4 regions of the Mesorhizobium sp. GW821-FHT04C10 genome follow, and region 1 is predicted to be linked to each of the others. Evidence: predicted binding sites of a transcription regulator. Region 1 holds the regulator's gene; each other region holds the start of a gene.
What was found. The regulator PhoB, encoded in region 1, activates phosphate uptake and scavenging genes when phosphate is short. The targets are predictions, from matches to a motif close to TGTCATNNANCTGTCAT.

Region 1 (4,397 bases):
GCGGCCAAGGCCAAGATCGAGGTCAAGAACCTCAACTTCTACTACGGCCAATCGAAGGCGCTGAAGGATATCACGCTATCGCTGCCCGAGCGCAGCGTCACCGCCTTCATCGGCCCTTCCGGTTGCGGAAAGTCGACGCTGCTGCGCGTCTTCAACCGCATCTACGAGCTCTACCCCAAGCAGACCGCCGAGGGCCAGGTGCTGCTCGACGGCCAGAACGTTCTCGACCGCTCGCAGGACCTCAACCTTTTGCGCACCAAGATCGGCATGGTGTTCCAGAAGCCGACGCCGTTCCCGATGTCGATCTACGAGAACATCGCCTTCGGCGTCAGGCTCTATGAGAAGATCAGCAAGGCCGAGATGGACGGTCGTGTCGAGCAGGCGCTGAAGCGCGCCGCTTTGTGGACCGAGGTCAAGGACAAGCTCAATGCCAGCGGCCTCAGCCTGTCGGGCGGCCAGCAGCAGCGGCTGTGCATCGCCCGCACGGTGGCGGTGAAGCCGGAGGTCATCCTGCTCGACGAGCCGGCCTCCGCGCTTGATCCGCTGTCGACCGCCAAGATCGAGGAACTGATCGACGAGCTGCAGGCCGACTACACGATCGTCATCGTCACCCACAACATGCAGCAGGCGGCGCGCGTCTCGAAGCAGACCGCCTTCATGTATCTTGGCGAACTGGTCGAATTCGACCGCACCGAGAAGATCTTCACGTCGCCTCGCGAGAAGCGCACGCAAGACTACATCACCGGCCGCTTCGGCTGATCGCACGCATACGAGGACCAGGATCATGGCCGAACATACAGTCGCAGCCTTCGACGAGGATCTCGGACAGATCAGCAGGCTGATCAGCGACATGGGCGATCTCGCCGGTTCGATGGTCGGCGGCGCCACCAAGGCGCTGCTGAATTCCGACAACGCGCTGGCACAGCGCGTAGTCTCCGACGACGCCATCATGGATGCGCGCCAGCGCGAACTCGACGATCGCGCCATCACGCTGATCGCCAAGCGCCAGCCGATGGCCGACGATCTGCGCCATGTCGTCGGGTCGATCCGCATGGCCGGTGACCTCGAACGCATTGGCGACCTTGCCAAGAACATCGCCAAGCGCGTCGGCACCGTCGGTCTCAACGCAACGCCGCGCGACCTGTCGCATTCCATCGACGCCATGGCGCAGCTGGTGCTGATCCAGGTGCAGGGCGTGATCGAGGAGTATGCGGCGCGCGACGCCGCCGCGCTTGCGAAGCTGCGCGCCGACGACGAACGCATCGACGTCAAGTACACCTCGGTGTTCCGCGAACTGCTGACCTACATGATGGAGGATCCGCGCAACATCACCGCTTGCACGCATCTGTTGTTCTGCGCCAAGAATCTCGAACGCATCGGCGACCATGTGACCAACATCGCCGAGAACGCGTACTATGTCCTGACCGGCACGCAACTGCCCGCCAACCGCCCCAAACAGGACGAGACGGCGATGTCGGCGCCGGCGGCTTGAGCGTTGGAGCGGTTCATCGTTTCGCGGAAACGCCGACCCGCTCTATCTCTTTGTTTCACGCAATTCAGGATGGAAAACCGCTACACATTTTTTCCTGGGATTGCTTTAGAGGTGACCAGTCAATGATCGCACCACGCATCATGGTGGTGGAGGACGAGGAGCCGCTCGGCGTGCTCCTCCGCTACAATCTGGAATCGGAAGGTTATCAGGTCGAGGTGGTAACCCGCGGCGATGAAGCCGAAATCCGGCTGCAGGAAAACGTGCCCGATCTCCTGGTGCTCGACTGGATGGTGCCGGCGGTGTCCGGCATCGAACTCTGTCGCCGGCTAAGAATGCGCCCCGAGACCGAACGGCTGCCGATCATCATGCTGACCGCGCGGGGTGAAGAAAGCGACCGCGTGCGCGGCCTTTCGACCGGTGCCGACGACTATCTGGTCAAGCCGTTCTCGACGCCGGAATTCATGGCCCGCGTCAAGGCGCTGCTGCGCCGCGCCAAGCCGGAAGTGCTGTCCAGCGTGCTCAAGGTCGGCGACATCGTGCTCGACCGTGAATCGCACCGAGTCTACCGCAAGAAGAGCGAGATCCGGCTCGGGCCGACCGAATTCCGCCTTCTGGAATTCATGATGCGCCATCCCGGCCGCGTCTTCTCGCGCAGCCAACTGCTCGACAATGTCTGGGGTGAGACGATCTATATCGACGAGCGCACCGTGGACGTGCATGTCGGCCGCCTGCGCAAGGCGGTCAACAATGGCCGCATGCCCGACGTCATCCGCACCATCCGTGGGGCAGGCTACGCGATCAGGGAAGATTAGAGCCTTGAGGCGGAAGCGTTGATAGGTTGAATGTGTCCACTCCCGGGTCACACGCATTGACAATTGGCTGAGACGCTCATGGCCTCGTCATCTTTGGGCGAAGCAAGGAGCGCAGCGACGCGGCGCGGACCCCTGGAGCTGCTCTGCAGCCCAAGGATCCATGCCGCGACCTCAAAGCGTTGCCACGGCGCAAGTTCTGCTCCGCTGCACTGCGTGGCATAGGTCACGGAATGGATCCCAGGGTCTCCGCGACGGAGCTTCGCTCCTGCTCCGCCCACGGATGACGACGGCCAATCTCCAAGTAAGCGAGGGTCTACGGCATCAACGACGAATGCCAGCTCAGGCAACGCTCTTCCCGGCACTGCCTCTTGCCTGCACGCCCGGCGCGAAGATCTCCTGATCGACGAAGGTCAGTGCGCGCATGGCGCAGCCCTCGCGGATCAGGGGCAACTCGTTCGGTTCGGTGTCGAACGAAATCGATTTCGAGTGCTGGCCGCCGGCGGTCTGGGCGATCGCCTCGCGCAATGCCGGCTCGATCAGGTCGAAGGCGGCGGCGCTGACGCCGACCATGGCCACGGGGGCGGGATCGATCAGCGCAAACAGGCTGCCGAGGCCATAACCCAGTGCTTCTCCGGCCTTGCGATAGGCTTCGCGCTCGGGCCCGGCTCGTTCCCGCGCCGTCGTCGCCAATGCCCGCATCTGCGCGTCGCTGACGTCGGCGACCGGTTCGGTGTCCTCGCCAAGCTGCCTGGCATTGCGCCAGATGGCGTAGTTGCCGGCATAGGCCTCGACGCAGCCGCGCCGCCCGCAGCGGCAGAGCGCGCCGCCTGGCCGATGGATCATGTGGCCGAACTCGCCGCCCGACGAATGGGTGCCGGTGAACAGCTCGCCCTTCAGCACAAGGCCCATGCCGATGCCGTGCGACAAAAGGATGGCGATGAAGTCGTCGCGGTAGCGTTCGGGGTCGCGCCAGCGCAGCGCCACCGCCATCATGTTGCAGTCGTTCTCCATGGTGGCCGGGATGCCGAACTCGGCTTCCAGTATGTCGGCGAAGGCGATGTCGGTCTGCGGCGTGATCGGCGACCACAGCATGGCCCTGGCCTTGGTGTCGGTGATGCCCTGGATCGCCAGCGCGATGCGGGCGACGCTGCGTACGTCGATATCGGGATCCTCGAGGCGCCGCCGTACAATGGCGACGCATTCACCGATCAGCGCCTCGCGCGACATGGTCAGCGTGTCCAGCCGGCGCTGTTCCTCCGATATCACCTGGCCGGCATAGTCGATGACGGCGACGGACAGGAAATTCAGCGACAGCACCACAGTCATGATGGCCGCGGCCTCCGGGTTGAGGCCGAGGCCGACCTGTGGCCTGCCGCGTTTGAGCGCACCGGCCTCGCTCGGCTTGCCCTCGACCAGGATGCCTTCGCCGATCAGGTCGGAAGAGATCGCCGATATGGTTGAATGGCTGAGGCCGGTGGTCGCGGCGATCTCGGTGCGCGACGGTTGGCCGGCCCGGCGCACGGCCGCAATCACCATGGCGCGGTTGCGCCGGCGCAGATCGTCGTGGCGGATTCCGACCGACATACTTTCCCACATCCTCCCCGTCGCCGTGGTTCTTCCTGCCCCTCGAACACTGCCGGTGACTGGGGCAAATACTGGCAGAAGCGGCTGGTGCTGTCATTTATTTATTGCGAGGCTCGAAAAAAAGTCCACGACACCTCAAGATCCATCAGAATCGATGTTGACAGCGTTCCGACGATGGATCAGTATTTTTTTTGAGGCTCGAAAAAATAGAGCCTCTGTGCCGGCCTTCGGGTCAGTTTGGTCGCGCCATACGCGGCGCAGGGAGGATATCATGAAGAGATTCACGGCCGCCATCCTGGCGGGTGTCGCCATGTCGCTGACGCTTGCGTCGGTCGCGCAGGCGAAGGACAAGGTCATCGGTGTTTCGTGGTCGAACTTCCAGGAAGAGCGCTGGAAGACCGACGAGGCCGCCATGAAGAAGGCGATCGAGGCCGCCGGCGACAAGTACATTTCCGCCGATGCGCAGTCCAATCCCGGCAAGCAGCTTACTGATGTCGAAAGCCTGATCT
Region 2 (4,397 bases), 2.0 Mb from region 1:
AAGCGGGCATCGGGATAGCGACGGGCGGCAAGGATGATGTTGCGCCCGGTGCCGCAGCCGAGTTCCAGCACGGTGCCGCCTGCCGGTACCTCCAGCCCATCGATCAGCCGGTCGCGGCCGAGCAGATAGTATTTGCGGGTCAGGTCGTAGATGTGGCGCTGCCAGCGGTAGACGCCGTCCATCAGTTCGGCATGGTTGGCCGGCAGCTCCGTCGTGCTCATGCCGCGCGCTTCACATAGAGGTGGAAGCCGCCATAGATGGCCGAGCGGTCGCGGGCCGAGAATTCGCGCGACGCCTCGTTCTGATAGTCCCACTGGTCGAGCAGCGAGGTCGAGACGCGGCCCGGCAGCAGGCTGGGCTCGGCGGCGGTGCGGAAGATGACGCGGGCGCCAGTGGAGGCGGTGCGGCTGATTTCCGACCACAGCGCATTGAGCTGGTCATCGGTCATCCAGTCCTGCGCGTCGAGCAGGATGAAGCGGTCGACCGTGCCCGCATCCTTGCCGGCCAGGAATTCGATCAGATTGGCATGGTGGATGGCGACGCGGTCGACATTGCCGCGGATGGTGTCGTAGTTCTGCTTTTCCAGATAGGCGGGCAGGGCGGCCTCGCCGGGATTTGGATAGCGGCGGGCAAAAGCCTGCCAGGCGAAGTAGTTGTTTTCCAGGGGAAAATCGCAGGCTAGCTTTTCCAGCCGGGCCTTGAGCACGCTGGCCATTGTGCCGTCGCCGGAGGTGATCAGGGAATCATATTGCGCCGGCGGAATGCCGAGGCCGAACAGCGAAGCCTTGCGCGACGTCGCCCATTTCAGGAGCTTCTTGTCGAAAACCGGCGCCAGTTCCTCGTTGAAGAAGCGGCGCTGTTCGCCGATGTTCCTGGCTTCCATCATGCGGGCCGGGTTGACGCCGAAGAACTTGGCTGTGCGGTGGCCCATGGCGATGAACAGGCCAAGCAGGCCGGTCTGGTAGAAATTGCGGTCGAAGACACCGATGCGCCTGATGCCGCGCCAGTTGCGGCGCTCCCAGTAGTGGCGGCTCACCGGGTCGAGATGCGGCGCGATGAAACGGTCATAGGCTTGCGAATTGTGGCTGGTGTCGGCGGCGCCAAAGAAGCGGAACAGGTCGCCTTGTGACGGTAGGCGGCGCACCGCCTCCAGCTTCATGCGGTTCAGCGCGATGTGCGCGGCGTTGAGGTCGACGGCGTCGATCCGTGCCGGCGAGCGGGTGAGGTAGGCCAGGATGTTGCAGCCGCCTGAAGCGATCGTGACGATGCGGTGACCCTGGCCGAGCTGCATGGCCTCCATGTCGACATCGGGGTCTTCCCAGATCTGCGGATAGACCAGGCCGGAGAACAGAAGGGCAAACAGCCGCTCCGAGATGCCGGCTTTGGAAAGCGCGCGGTTCTGGTAGACGGCCTTTCCGACTTCCTTGCCGCGGCGAAAAACCAGATCCGAGGAGACGTCCGTCATGACAAAGTGATTCCCCATTTGCTTTGGCGCAAGCGGGTAGCGCAGGGTCATGACAGGCCGGTGACAGCCTGTTGACTTGAGTTCAGGCCCTGGCAGGGTCTCGGCGAGGATGGTGGCCGGCGCGCCGCCGGCCTCGTTGTCACGTCCAGGCAAGACCAAATGCCCTTTCGTGCTCGACGGGCAATGTCGATGTGACGGATACTAGGCCTTTACGGAATTGATCACCCAGAAATCCGAGGCCATGCTTCCATCGGTCAGATAAGCGTATGGCATGAAGAAGTAACCCTTCTTGCCGACATTGGCTCCCCAGGAATTCCTGATTTTGAAAAGACTGGTTGCGTTGTCGTATCCGACGCACATCACGGCATGGCCACCGACGACGCTGTCGTTTGCGCTGGGCAGGGAAATGGTAGCCGGTCTGGGATTTTGCGAATACCAACTGTCGAACACCGTGAATCCGAAGACAAACGGATATCCAGACGCGAGGCAACCTCTGAGCTGATTGAGAGTTGGGATCAGCCGTTGATAGCTGGTGATGACATATTTGCCCGCGTCATCGTAGCAACCCTTCTTGGGCTGGGTCGCCGGTTTGGAATTCTTGGGAAACGGCCCTCCGTCGTAGGTGGCGGGCGTGTCGTCATAGGGCCATTCAGTTTCCGGACAGACTCCCTGTTTTTGCAGGGTTTTTATTCCGTCTCTGATCTGCGCCCCCGCGTCATTCGCCACATGACCTTCGATCTTGCGTTCGTTGTAATAGATAAAGAGTCTCGACGGTACGAAATCGGGCGCTTGCTTCTTCATCAGCCTGTCGAACTGCACTGCACCGGCCAGCGCGTTGGCAGTACAGGATCCAATGCGGCCCTGGTCATAGACCGGAAACTCAGGCTTGAGGTCTACTATTGCTGGAAGTGCCTTCAATTGGCTGAGTGGGGCGCTGTATAGCTGGTCTCTTGGATCTGGAAGATCCCTTACCCATCCGAGGCCGCTGCTTTTTCTTCCCGTCGGAACCGTAGTTGGCGTGACATTGTTGGCCATGGAAACCTCCCCCTCCTGCCACTTGAAATAATACGTTACAACGAAACGGTATCTGTATCTACAGTAACGATATATCTCCAATGACAAGTTTCTGTATCTGCAAAAATAAAATAATCATTATTTGCAATAAAATATTTCAATCTCTTAATGATAATTGGGAGGTGATCACTTGCTTGTGATTTGTTATTTTTCTTTATGGGTGTCCCCTTATACCGAGGGGGATAAATGTCATGATTGCTGACCGTTCTTGGGTTCAGAGAAACCTTGGGTTCGATCCGCTCCGTGATCCGCCGCCGGACACAACTTTCGCGATCCCATCTGTCGCGAAGGCGAAGGGTACCGAGGATTTCCAGCGAGAGATCATAGAATTCGACTCTGAATCTTCGCCGGGACTGCAATTTCTTGCGTTTACAAAAGCCACGGGCCTGTCTCGGTACAAGGACATTCCGTGGCCGCAAGGGCTTGCGCCGCAGACAGCCGGCAGCGCTGGCGGCAGCAGCGGCGGTCCATTGCCCAAAGCCGACGTTTTGGTCGTGACCTGGACCGTCGATGAAGGCCATGCCTTGAGCCGGGTGCTTACCCCGGGCAAGGACAGCCGCGACGACTATCTTTCCTATACCCACCGGTTCGCGGAAATTGCCAAGAACATGCGGCCTGGGTGTCCGGCCCTTCAAGCCAAACGTCTCGGGGCCTACTGGACGACAACCATCGGCGGGAAATCCGTCGTGGTTTTCAAGTCCGATTCTCATATGTCGCAAGACGGCCCGAAGCTGCCAAATATTGAGGTCTGGCGGCAGGTCATCGAGGAAGTGACACCCAAGCTGGTGATCACAACAGGAACTGCCGGCGGTATCGGCAAGCAGTTCGAGGTGGGCGATGTTGTGGTGAGCCCGCTGGTTCGTTTCGATTGTCTCGCCAAATTCAAGAAGGAGCCGTTTGCCAGCCTTCACTACGCAAGCACTGTCGCCGGGACCAAATACTTCGCCAAGGCGCGGCAGCTGTTCAAAACCAACGCGTCGCAGCTGCCGCAGGACAACACCCGGCTGCCAAAGATCTTTGTTGCCGCGCCAAGCGCGTTGAAATCGTGTGTGGTCACCACCGATTTCTTTGGCTTCGACACCTCCGACGATCACTACCATCTCCAGGGCCTTGGAGCCGTTTCGGAAATGGGCGATGCCGTCCTTGGATTGGTCGCGTCGGAGATGGGCGCCGCGGCACCACGCTGGCTTGCGATCCGGAATGTTTCCGACCCTCAGATCAAGGCGGGCGGCATGACGCTCCAGCAACAAGCAGCCATGGCTGCGCAGATCTACAAGGGTTTCGGACGGTGGAGTTCGGTCTGCAGCGCAATCACCTGCTGGGCCAGCATCGTCGCCGAATAGACGGTGATGACCTCAGTTGACCGGCGAACGGTTTCAGGCCTTACCAAACCCGCCCGGCGTCGGCGTCGTCAGGATAACTGCCTCACCGGCATCCAGCACGGTCTGGTCGCAGGCTTTCAGCACCTCGACCGTCCCGTCCTTGCGGCGGACCTTGGTCGAGCCGACCGCGCCGTCGCCGCCTCCGTCCAGCCCCTGCGGCGGGCGGTTGCGGTGCGAGGACAGGATCGCGCATTCCATCTTCTCGAGGAAGCGTATGGTGCGTTTGGTGCCGTCGCCGGCATCCCATTTGCCCTTGCCGCCGGAGCCCTCGCGGATGTGGAAATCCTCCAGCACCACGGGAAAGCGCAGTTCCAGCACCTCGGGATCGGTGAGGCGCGAATTGGTCATGTGGGTGTGGACGCCGGAGGTGCCGGCAAAGCCGCGGCCGGAGTTCATCCGCCCAGCCGGGGAGCCGGAGCAGATCGTCTCGTAGTACTGGTACTTTCTGTTGCCGAAGGTCAAATTGTTCATCGTTC
Region 3 (4,397 bases), 670 kb from region 1:
ACTCAACGTCCGTCCCCTTAGAAGCGGCTGCCGCCGCGTGTGCCGCGGACCTTGTTTCCCAAGCGCCCCGAGACGTCAAGCGACCTCGTTCCAACTAAGGTCTTGGCAAGGGCAAGACTGAGGCTCAATGTGCCAATGTCGCCCAGCTGTCGATGGGGAGGGGGCGGTCAGGGGCTTATGATTCGTATTCTGCAGAATTTGGCGCGGCGCTGGAGCGAGCTTTCGCTAGCCCTGCAATTCCTCGTTGCCGGCGGCTTTGGCCTCCTGGCCGTCATGCTCGTGGTCGGCACCTGGGTAACGACGCAGATCCGGGACGGCGTCATGCGCAATTCGGCCGCCACGACAGCGCTCTATGTCGACAGCGTGATCGCGCCGCTGCTGCCGGACCTGCGCAAGAGCGAAGAGCTCAGCGAGGCCGTCAAGCAGGCGCTCGACGAGACGCTCGGCCAGGGTGCGCTCGGCAAACGCCTGGTTTCGTTCAGGCTCTGGCGGCGCGACGGCACGGTGCTCTATGCGAAGGACGCGTCTTTGATCGGCCGCCGCTTCAATCTGACCGACAATCTGCTGTCCGCTTTCCAGGGCAACGTCACCGCCCAATTCGATACGTTCGACGAAGACGAAAGGAAGGAACAGGCTGTCGGCGTGCCCTTGCTGGAGATCTACAATCCCGTGCGCGAACCCTGGTCCGGCAATGTGGTGGCCGTCACCGAATTCTTCGAGGTCGCCAGCGATTTCAAGGCCACGCTGGCTTCCGCGCTGCTGTCGAGCTGGCTGGTCGTGGCCGGCACCACCTTGACCGCTTTTCTGCTGCTGTCGGGCATCGTCCTGCGGGCCAGCCGCACCATCGACGATCAGCGCGGCGCGCTGCGCCACCAGGTGTCGGAACTGCAGGACCTGGTGACGCAAAACAGCGCCTTGCGGCAGCGTGTGCAGCGGGCGTCCCGCCGCGCCACCGCACTCAACGAAAGATATCTGCGCCGGATCGGCGCCGACCTTCATGACGGACCGGCGCAACTCGTGGCGCTGGCGGCTTTGCGCATGGACAGCCCGGTATTTTCGGACGACGGCCATTCGACCGAGAGCCGTTCGACCGAGGTCGCGATGATCCGCAAGACGCTGGAGGATGCCATGCGCGAAATACGCGGTATCTGCACCGGCCTTGTGCTGCCGCAGATAGAGACGGCAGCCGCCAAGGAGATATTACGGCTGGCCGTCGACGAACATGAGCGCCGGACGGGAACCTCGGTGAGGCTTACCGTGCCCAAGCATTTGCCCGAACCCGGCGCCTCGGAGAAGATCAGCATCTATCGTTTCGTGCAGGAAGGGCTGAACAATGCGTATCGCCACGGGCGAGCCAAGGATCAGACAGTGCGTGCCGGGATGAAGAATGGCCGGCTTTTTGTTGAAGTGTCGGATAGCGGGCCGGGCTTCGACCCGGCGCGGGTCGAGGGGCTGGGGCTGGCCGGCCTGCGGGAGAGGGTCGAAAGCATTGGCGGCCAGTTCCAGACCTTGACCGGAGCACAAGGCACGCGATTGGTAATCAGTCTATCGGTTGAGGAGCAAGCATGATTGGCGCCATTCGAATCGCTATTGTCGATGATCATCCGCTGTTTCGCGAAGGCGTGACGCGCAGCCTGTCGGAGATCGGAGGCTTCGAGATCGTCGGCGAAGGTGCGACGGCGCAGGATGCCGAACGCATCGCCTCGACGGTCCAGCCCGACATATTGCTGCTCGACATCTCCATGCCGGGCGGCGGCCTGGCCGCGGTTACAAGCATCCTTGCCGACCACCCCGCCCAGAAGATCGTCATGCTGACCGTTTCGGAGGCCAATGCCGACGTCACCAAGGCCCTGAATGCGGGGGTGCACGGCTATATCCTCAAGGGTGTCGGATCGCGAGCACTCGCCGATATCCTGCGCAGCGTCACGGCCGGCGAGAGCTATCTTTCGCCGACGCTGTCGGCGCGGCTGCTGTCCGATCTCCAGTCCCCGCAGCCTGCCAATGGCGAGGCGGACCGGCTGCGGCAACTGACCGGGCGGCAGACGGAAATCCTGCGGTTGGTGGCGGAGGGGCTCAGCAACAAGGAGGTTGCCTTGCGCCTGGAGCTGCAGGAGAAGACGGTCAAGCACCACATGACCGGGGTGCTGTCGAAACTCAACGTGCGAAACCGCACCGAGGCGGCCCTCATGATGCGCGAGTTGCGCGACCGAGACAGGAACCGAGCGTAGGCCATCGCGGAACCGCTCTAACTATTTGTTTTTACGCAATTCCCAAGGGCAAGCGCTGCGCGCTTGTCCCGGGAAAACCGTTACACACTTTTCCTGGAATTGCTCTAAAGCCAGACAAAACGAGGTCACCTCCGCCGGGGGCGGCGGAGGTGACGTGTGAAGCTGGTCGTTGCCTGTTGACCGGCCTCACAAGGCCTTGAGACGCCTGACATCGGCGGGCGTGGCCCGACGGTCGATGATCGTGCGGCCGAGCGCGTCGCGCATCCTGAAACGACCGTTCTCGATCTTTTCCGTCATGCCGTTGGGGTGCTCGACCGAGATCTTGCTGCCGTCCACGCTGACCTTGTCGCCGGTCGTGGCGTTGACATGGCTGGTGCCCGTGCTGCTCTGGCTGGCGCCCGATCCCGAGTTGCCGCTACCGTCATCTGTTCCGGAATTGCCGCCGTTTCCATTTCCGTTGCCGTTATTGCCACCGCTGCTGTTGCCGCTGTTGCCGCCGTTTCCATTTCCGTTGCCGCTATTGCCGCCGCTGCTGTTGCCGCTGTTGCCGCCGTTTCCATTTCCGTTGCCGCTATTGCCACCGCTGCTGTTGCCACTGTTGCCGCCGTTTCCATTTCCGTTGCCGCTGTTGCCGCCACCGCTGTTGCCGTTGCTGCCACCGTTGCCGTTGCCGTTGCCGTTGTTGCCACCGCCATTGCCGCCCTTGGCGGCCTGTGCGGTGGCGGCATCGATTCCGGGGGCGGAGCCGTTCAGGGCGATTCGATAGGGAGCAATGGTCAACGGCAAAGCCGCCGCAGTGACGAGCGCCAGCCGGCAACAACGGGCCGTGATCGATCCGTTCATCCTGATCTCCGTCGATTGAGCCGGCGCGCCCACCCCAACGTTGCAACCAGCAACATCGCCGAAAGATGTATTGACCGGAAGCGACCTCCGACCGTTGCGTTTGTCCCCCAGGACCTTTGGAAGCGCAAGGTTGGACCAAAGTCCGAGGTCATGGATGACAACTGCCTCGCGCGGAGCGGTGGAACAGGTATGATGTCACGAAAATGTGATCAGCCGGCTGTAGGGGTCGAAAGCGACAAAAGCTCCAGCCACTCCAAAGCCAGAGGCCCTCATGACCGAACATCGCTCCCCCGACGCCAGATTCCGCACCAGCCTGCTCGAGGAAAACGAAGGACCGGCCATCAACCCGACCGACAACCGCACCATGGGCGAGATCATCGCCGCGCGGTTCTCGCGCCGGGGGTTCCTCAAGGGATCGCTCGCCGTCTCGGCGATCGCCGCCACGGTCGGCCCGCTGGCCATGATCGCCGCGGACGATGCCCGCGCCGCGGAAGGCTCGGCCTTCAAGTTCGACGAGCTCGAGGCCGGCATCGACGACAAGCATCATGTCGCGCCGGGCTATGACGCCGACGTGCTGTTGCGCTGGGGCGATCCGCTGTTTGCCGATTCGCCGGAATTCGACCCGACGAAGCAGTCGGCCGAGGCGCAGGCCAGACAGTTCGGCTACAACAACGACTATGTCGGCTATATCCCGATCGACGGCTCGGCCGAGCACGGCCTGCTGGTGGTCAACCACGAATACACCAACCCGCATCTGATGTTCCCGGGCATCGTTTCGATCGTCGAGAAGGACGGGAAGAAGAAGGCCGAGGTCGCTCCGCTCTCGAAAGAGCAGGTCGATGTCGAAATGGCGGCGCATGGCGGCACCATCGTCGAGATCCGCAAGGACGGCGGCAAATGGCAAGTGGTGCGCGACGGCAAGCTCAACCGCCGTATCACCTCCACCACAGAGATGGCGCTGTCCGGCCCGGTCGCCGGCCATGATCGCGTCAAGACCAATGCCGACGCATCCGGTACCAAGGTGTTCGGCACCATCAACAATTGCGCCGGCGGCGTCACGCCGTGGGGCACCTATGTGATGGCCGAGGAAAACATCCATGGCTATTTCTCCGGCGAACTGCCCGAGGGTCACAAGGAAGCCGCCAACTACAAGCGGCTCGGTATTCCCGAAGGCGCCTATGAATGGGGCGCGCATTACGACCGCTTCAACCTCGCCAAGGAGCCCAACGAACCCAATCGCTTCGGCTGGATCGTCGAGGTCGACGTCAACGACCCGACCTCGACCCCGCGGAAGCGCACCGCCATGGGCCGCTTCAAGCATGAGGG
Region 4 (4,397 bases), 350 kb from region 1:
TGGCGTCGCCAGGCATCGGCCATCGGATGAGGGGCGCCGGAGGGAGCTGTCACGGAAAGGGTCATGATCGGAGATGCAAAAAGGGCGGTGTTTTTGAACACCGCCCTTCTTGATTTCGCCGTTAGCCGCCGATGGCTGCCTTACGGGCTTCGACGATGACGTTGTAGAAATCCGGCTTCACCGGAACGTAGCCGGTGAAATCGCCACCTTCGACGCCTTCGAAGCAAGCCTTGTCCTTCTTCGGCAGTTCGGTGAAGAAGGCGGCGAGCTTGGCGGTCATCTCGTCGCCGAGCGCGGTGCGCACGACCAGCGGGCCGTTCGGGATCAGGCCCGAGCGCCAGACTTCGACGAAGTCGTTCGGGTCGACAGCACCCTTGGCGACGACCTTGTGGAAGGTGCCGGAGGTGAAGCCGTTCTTGAAGTCGCCGATGCCCGAGGAATCGTCGACAGCGACATCGACCTTGCCGTCGCGCACGGCCAGGATGTTGTTCTCATGGCCGCCGTTGAACTGGGTCGAGGCGAAATAGGTCTCGTTGGAGGCGCCGGTGTCCTTCGGAATCTGGGTCAGCGGGATCAGGTAGCCGGAGGTCGAATCCGGATCGGCATAGCCGAGCTTCTTGCCCTTGGCCGACTTGATGTCGGTGATGCCGGAAGACTTGAGCGCCAGGCCGATCGAATAATAGCCGGTCGCGCCGTCGGTCTGCTGGGTGGTGAGGATCGGGGTGACCGCCTTCGGATCCTTGATATAGACGCTGGCATAGCCGGAGGCGCCGAGTTCGGCGAAGTCGAGCGTGCCACCGAGCAGGCCCTGGATGACGCCGTCATAGTCGGCGGCGGGGAACAGCGAGACCTTCTCGAAGCCGAATTCGGCCTTCAGATGGTCGGCCAGGCACTGGTAGTTGCGCAGCCGGTCGGTTTCGTTTTCACCGCCGAGGATGCCGACGCGGAATTCCTTCAGATCGGCGGCGTGGGCCATGCTGGTCGCCATGGCGAGCACCGAAACGGCGCCGAAAACCATTTTCCTGAACATTTGATGTCTCTCCTGTAAGTTCCGGCCCCGCGCCGGCAACGTTCTTGATCTTGACAAATGCCCTTCACGCGGGCGGACGATCCAGGCCGCTCTTTCTTGAACTCAGTAACCCGGGAATGCGGGTTCGAGCGGTCCGGCGGATGCTGCGATCTTTTGCTTGAAGGCAACGCTGGTGGAGGTGATGGCCTCCGATATCTCCGCGCCATTGCTGTCGGCGCCATAGACGAGGCGCACGGCCTCACGGTTCAGCTCTTCGGGCGGGCCGTCGAAGACGACCTTGCCGGCGGCCATGCCGATGATGCGGTTGCAATAGGCGCGCGCGGTATCGAGCGTATGCAGATTGGTGACGACGGTGATGCCTTCGCGCAGGTTGATGTCCTGCAGGGAATCCATCACCACCTTGGCGTTGAGCGGGTCGAGCGAGGCGATCGGCTCGTCGGCGAGGATAACCTTTGGCTGCTGCATCATGGCGCGGGCGATGGCGACGCGCTGCTGCTGTCCGCCTGACAGCGTGCCGGCTGGCTGCAGAGCGGTACGGGCGATGTCGAGCCGCTCCAGGGCGGCGACTGCCTCGGCGCATTCGGCGCGCGAAAACATGCCGAGAAGGTTCGACAGGGTCGAACGATGGTTCAACTTGCCGAGCAGCACATTGGTCAGCACATCGAGGCGCGGCACCAAGTTGAACTGCTGGAAGATCATGGCGCAGTCGCGCTGCCAGTGCCGCAACGGTGAGCCGCGCAACTGGGAGACCTCGGCGCCGTCAAAAAAAATCGACCCCTGGCTGGGGTCGACAAGACGGTTGATCATGCGAAGAAGGGTGGATTTGCCGGCGCCCGAACGGCCGATGACGCCGACCATCTGACCCTGCGGGATCGAGATGGTGACGTCGCTGACGGCGGTGTTCTTGCCAAATCGTCGGCTGACACCGCGGATTTCGAGCGTGGCAGAGCTTGCTGACATGGGCTGGTTCCAGTCCGGTCCATATTGATCGTCAGGCATTCGCCTAACGCAGCCACATGAACCTGCCGTGTCGCCAGCATGTCAGTTTTGTTACGCTCCACAGGCTTGGCGGCTGAAGCGCATCGCGCTGAAACGAATTCATGCGATGCGCTTCAGGTCTTTGTAATTATGCATATCGTTCTCCCAAAACCGAGGTCACTTTCGGGCGCCATGCATTGGCACCTTGCGGACAATCAGCCGAGCACCAGCAATTCCTCGAAATGCTTCATGTCGCGGAAAGCGCAGAAAGCGGGCGCCTTGATCTCGATTGTCGGAGCCTGCCTTGCGAAAAGCGCCAGGCAATCGTCGAACAGCGCCTGCCAGGCCGCGGCCCTGTCGTCGGCGAGACGCTGGATCTGGTAGGCGAAGGTGATGTGGAAGACGTAAGCGTCGTGATCGGGATGCCGGTAGCCGAACGGAACCGCCAGTGCATCGCGCCACTTACACATGACCCGCACATCCTCGTCCGTTGCGCCGGCAACGGTGAGGCCGGTCGGCACGACCTCGACCACCTTGATGTTGAAGGGGCCGAGCCCCTCGAAACCCTTCAGGCGTTCCAGATAAAGGCGAGTCATCGCATCGATGCTGGTGTCGAGCGGCACGTCCTGCGGCCAGTATGGCAGGCGGCGGCGATATTCGATGATGCCCTGGAATAGGGTCATGTGCAGGCTGGAGGCAGGCGTGAAGGCGAGCCGGTCGGCGTCAGGCATCGCCAGCATCTTCTCACGCACGCCAAGCACCACAGCCTCGGATGGCGAACCTCCGACCAGGTGGCTGACGACGGTGTTGCCTGGCTCGGTCAGAAAATTGCCTGAGGTGTCGTAGCGCGTGCCGAGATGCGCCGGCGGCATCGGATTGGAGCCGGCAAAGAATCCGGCGAGTGAGGGTTTGACTGTGTCGAGCATGGCGATCTCCTTGGGGAGATGGCGTCCTGTCCGAGTCCTGTGTCAAGGATGTGAACAGGCTCCCCGATGATGATGCAAGGGAGCCATCTTTGCTGGAACTGCCCTACCCCTCGTATTTCTCCAGGAACGCCTCGGCTGAAAGTTCGCGAAAATCGTCAAGTGACGCGCGCAGCCTGGCATGGTCCCAGTCCCACCAGGCAAGCGCCTGGTAGCGTTCGGCGGTGCGGCGGTCGAAGCGCTCGCGGATCGGCTTTGCCGGCACGCCGGCGACGATGGTGTAAGGCGCGACATCCTTCGACACGACGGCGCCGGCGCCAACCGCCGCGCCATCGCCGACAGTAACGCCGGGCAGGACGGTCGAACCGTGACCGAGCCAGGTGTCGTGGCCGATGCTGACGCGCTTGGCGCGGCGCTCAGCGAAGAACTCGCTCTCATGCTCGGCATCGTCCCAATAGTCCGAGGCGCGGTAGGTGAAATGGTGCAGCGTCGGCCGCCAGGTCGGGTGGTTGGTGGCGTTGAGGCGCACGCTTGCGGCGATGTTGGCGAACTTGCCGATCGTCGCGCACCAGACGGCGCAGTCCTGCATCATGTAGGAATAGTCGCCGAGTTCGCTTTCCGAGACCCGGCTGCGGTCGGCGATCTCGGTCCAGCGGCCAAGCGTCGAGTTGTGTACCTCCGCCGTCGGGTGGATCAGCGGCGTCTCCGACAATTTCCTGGTCATGCGGCGAGTTTTCCCGGAGCAAAGGCGGTGACGTCGATGATGCGGTCGGCAACCGCCTCGCGCACATCGTGATCGTGGAAGATGCCGAGCAGGGCGACATCCGCCGCCTTCTTGGCGGCGATGAGTTCGATCACCACGTCGCGGTTGGTGGCATCGAGCGAGGCGGTCGGCTCGTCGAGCAGCAGGATGGGGTGTTCGGTGATGAAGCCGCGCGCGATGTTGACGCGCTGCTGCTCGCCGCCGGAGAAGGTCGCCGGCGGCAGAGCCCAGAGTTTTTCCGGCAGGTTGAGCTTCGCCAGCAGTGCGCGCGCCTTGCCTCTGGCCGCCTCGCGCTCCTCGCCGCGTTCGACCAGCGGCTCCGCGACGACATCAAGCGCCGAAACGCGCGGCACGGTGCGCAGGAACTGGCTGACATAGCCGATCGTTTGCCGGCGCACGGCAAGCACGGTGCGCGGGCTGGCATTGGCGAGATCGATCAGCCCGTCGTCGTGCCTGACGATGATCTGGCCTTCATCGACGGCATAGTTGCCGTAGAGCATCTTCAGGATCGAGCTCTTGCCTGCACCGGACGGGCCGCCTAGCACCGTGCATTCGCCAGCCTTGATCGAGAACGAGACGCCAGCGACGACGGGCAGCTTGATGCCGTCGCGCAGGTGCATGGTGAAGCTCTTGGCGACGTCGGAAACAACGAGCGGGGTTGGCATGATCAGTGTCCTTTGTCTTGCCGCATGATCCGGTCCGA

Region 2: AC07UC_RS17670 (BtaA family protein) is a predicted target of PhoB. The motif match lies at 1,526-1,542, and genes of this name have one in related genera.
Region 3: AC07UC_RS04765 (PhoX family protein) is a predicted target of PhoB. The motif match lies at 3,265-3,281, and genes of this name have one in related genera.
Region 4: phnC (phosphonate ABC transporter ATP-binding protein) is a predicted target of PhoB. The motif match lies at 2,069-2,085, and genes of this name have one in related genera.

Annotation. Positions count from the first base shown of each region.
Region 1 is NZ_JBWKTL010000001.1:1,674,027-1,678,423, forward strand. It holds gene pstB (phosphate ABC transporter ATP-binding protein PstB) at 1-759, shown strand, start outside; gene phoU (phosphate signaling complex protein PhoU) at 785-1,492, shown strand; gene phoB (phosphate regulon transcriptional regulator PhoB) at 1,615-2,304, shown strand; gene AC07UC_RS08165 (ROK family protein) at 2,644-3,888, opposite strand; gene xylF (D-xylose ABC transporter substrate-binding protein) at 4,160-4,397, shown strand, end outside.
Region 2 is NZ_JBWKTL010000001.1:3,646,862-3,651,258, forward strand. It holds gene AC07UC_RS17665 (class I SAM-dependent methyltransferase) at 1-221, opposite strand, end outside; gene AC07UC_RS17670 (BtaA family protein) at 218-1,516, opposite strand; gene AC07UC_RS17675 (C1 family peptidase) at 1,667-2,500, opposite strand; gene AC07UC_RS17680 (phosphorylase family protein) at 2,731-3,882, shown strand; gene AC07UC_RS17685 (hydantoinase B/oxoprolinase family protein) at 3,916-4,397, opposite strand, start outside.
Region 3 is NZ_JBWKTL010000001.1:1,003,548-1,007,944, forward strand. It holds gene AC07UC_RS04745 (hypothetical protein) at 1-6, opposite strand, end outside; gene AC07UC_RS04750 (sensor histidine kinase) at 178-1,569, shown strand; gene AC07UC_RS04755 (response regulator) at 1,566-2,228, shown strand; gene AC07UC_RS04760 (hypothetical protein) at 2,415-3,071, opposite strand; gene AC07UC_RS04765 (PhoX family protein) at 3,343-4,397, shown strand, end outside.
Region 4 is NZ_JBWKTL010000001.1:2,028,800-2,033,196, forward strand. It holds gene phnE (phosphonate ABC transporter, permease protein PhnE) at 1-65, opposite strand, end outside; gene phnD (phosphonate ABC transporter substrate-binding protein) at 122-1,030, opposite strand; gene phnC (phosphonate ABC transporter ATP-binding protein) at 1,133-1,990, opposite strand; gene AC07UC_RS09835 (DUF1868 domain-containing protein) at 2,224-2,934, opposite strand; gene AC07UC_RS09840 (DapH/DapD/GlmU-related protein) at 3,038-3,655, opposite strand; gene phnL (phosphonate C-P lyase system protein PhnL) at 3,652-4,359, opposite strand.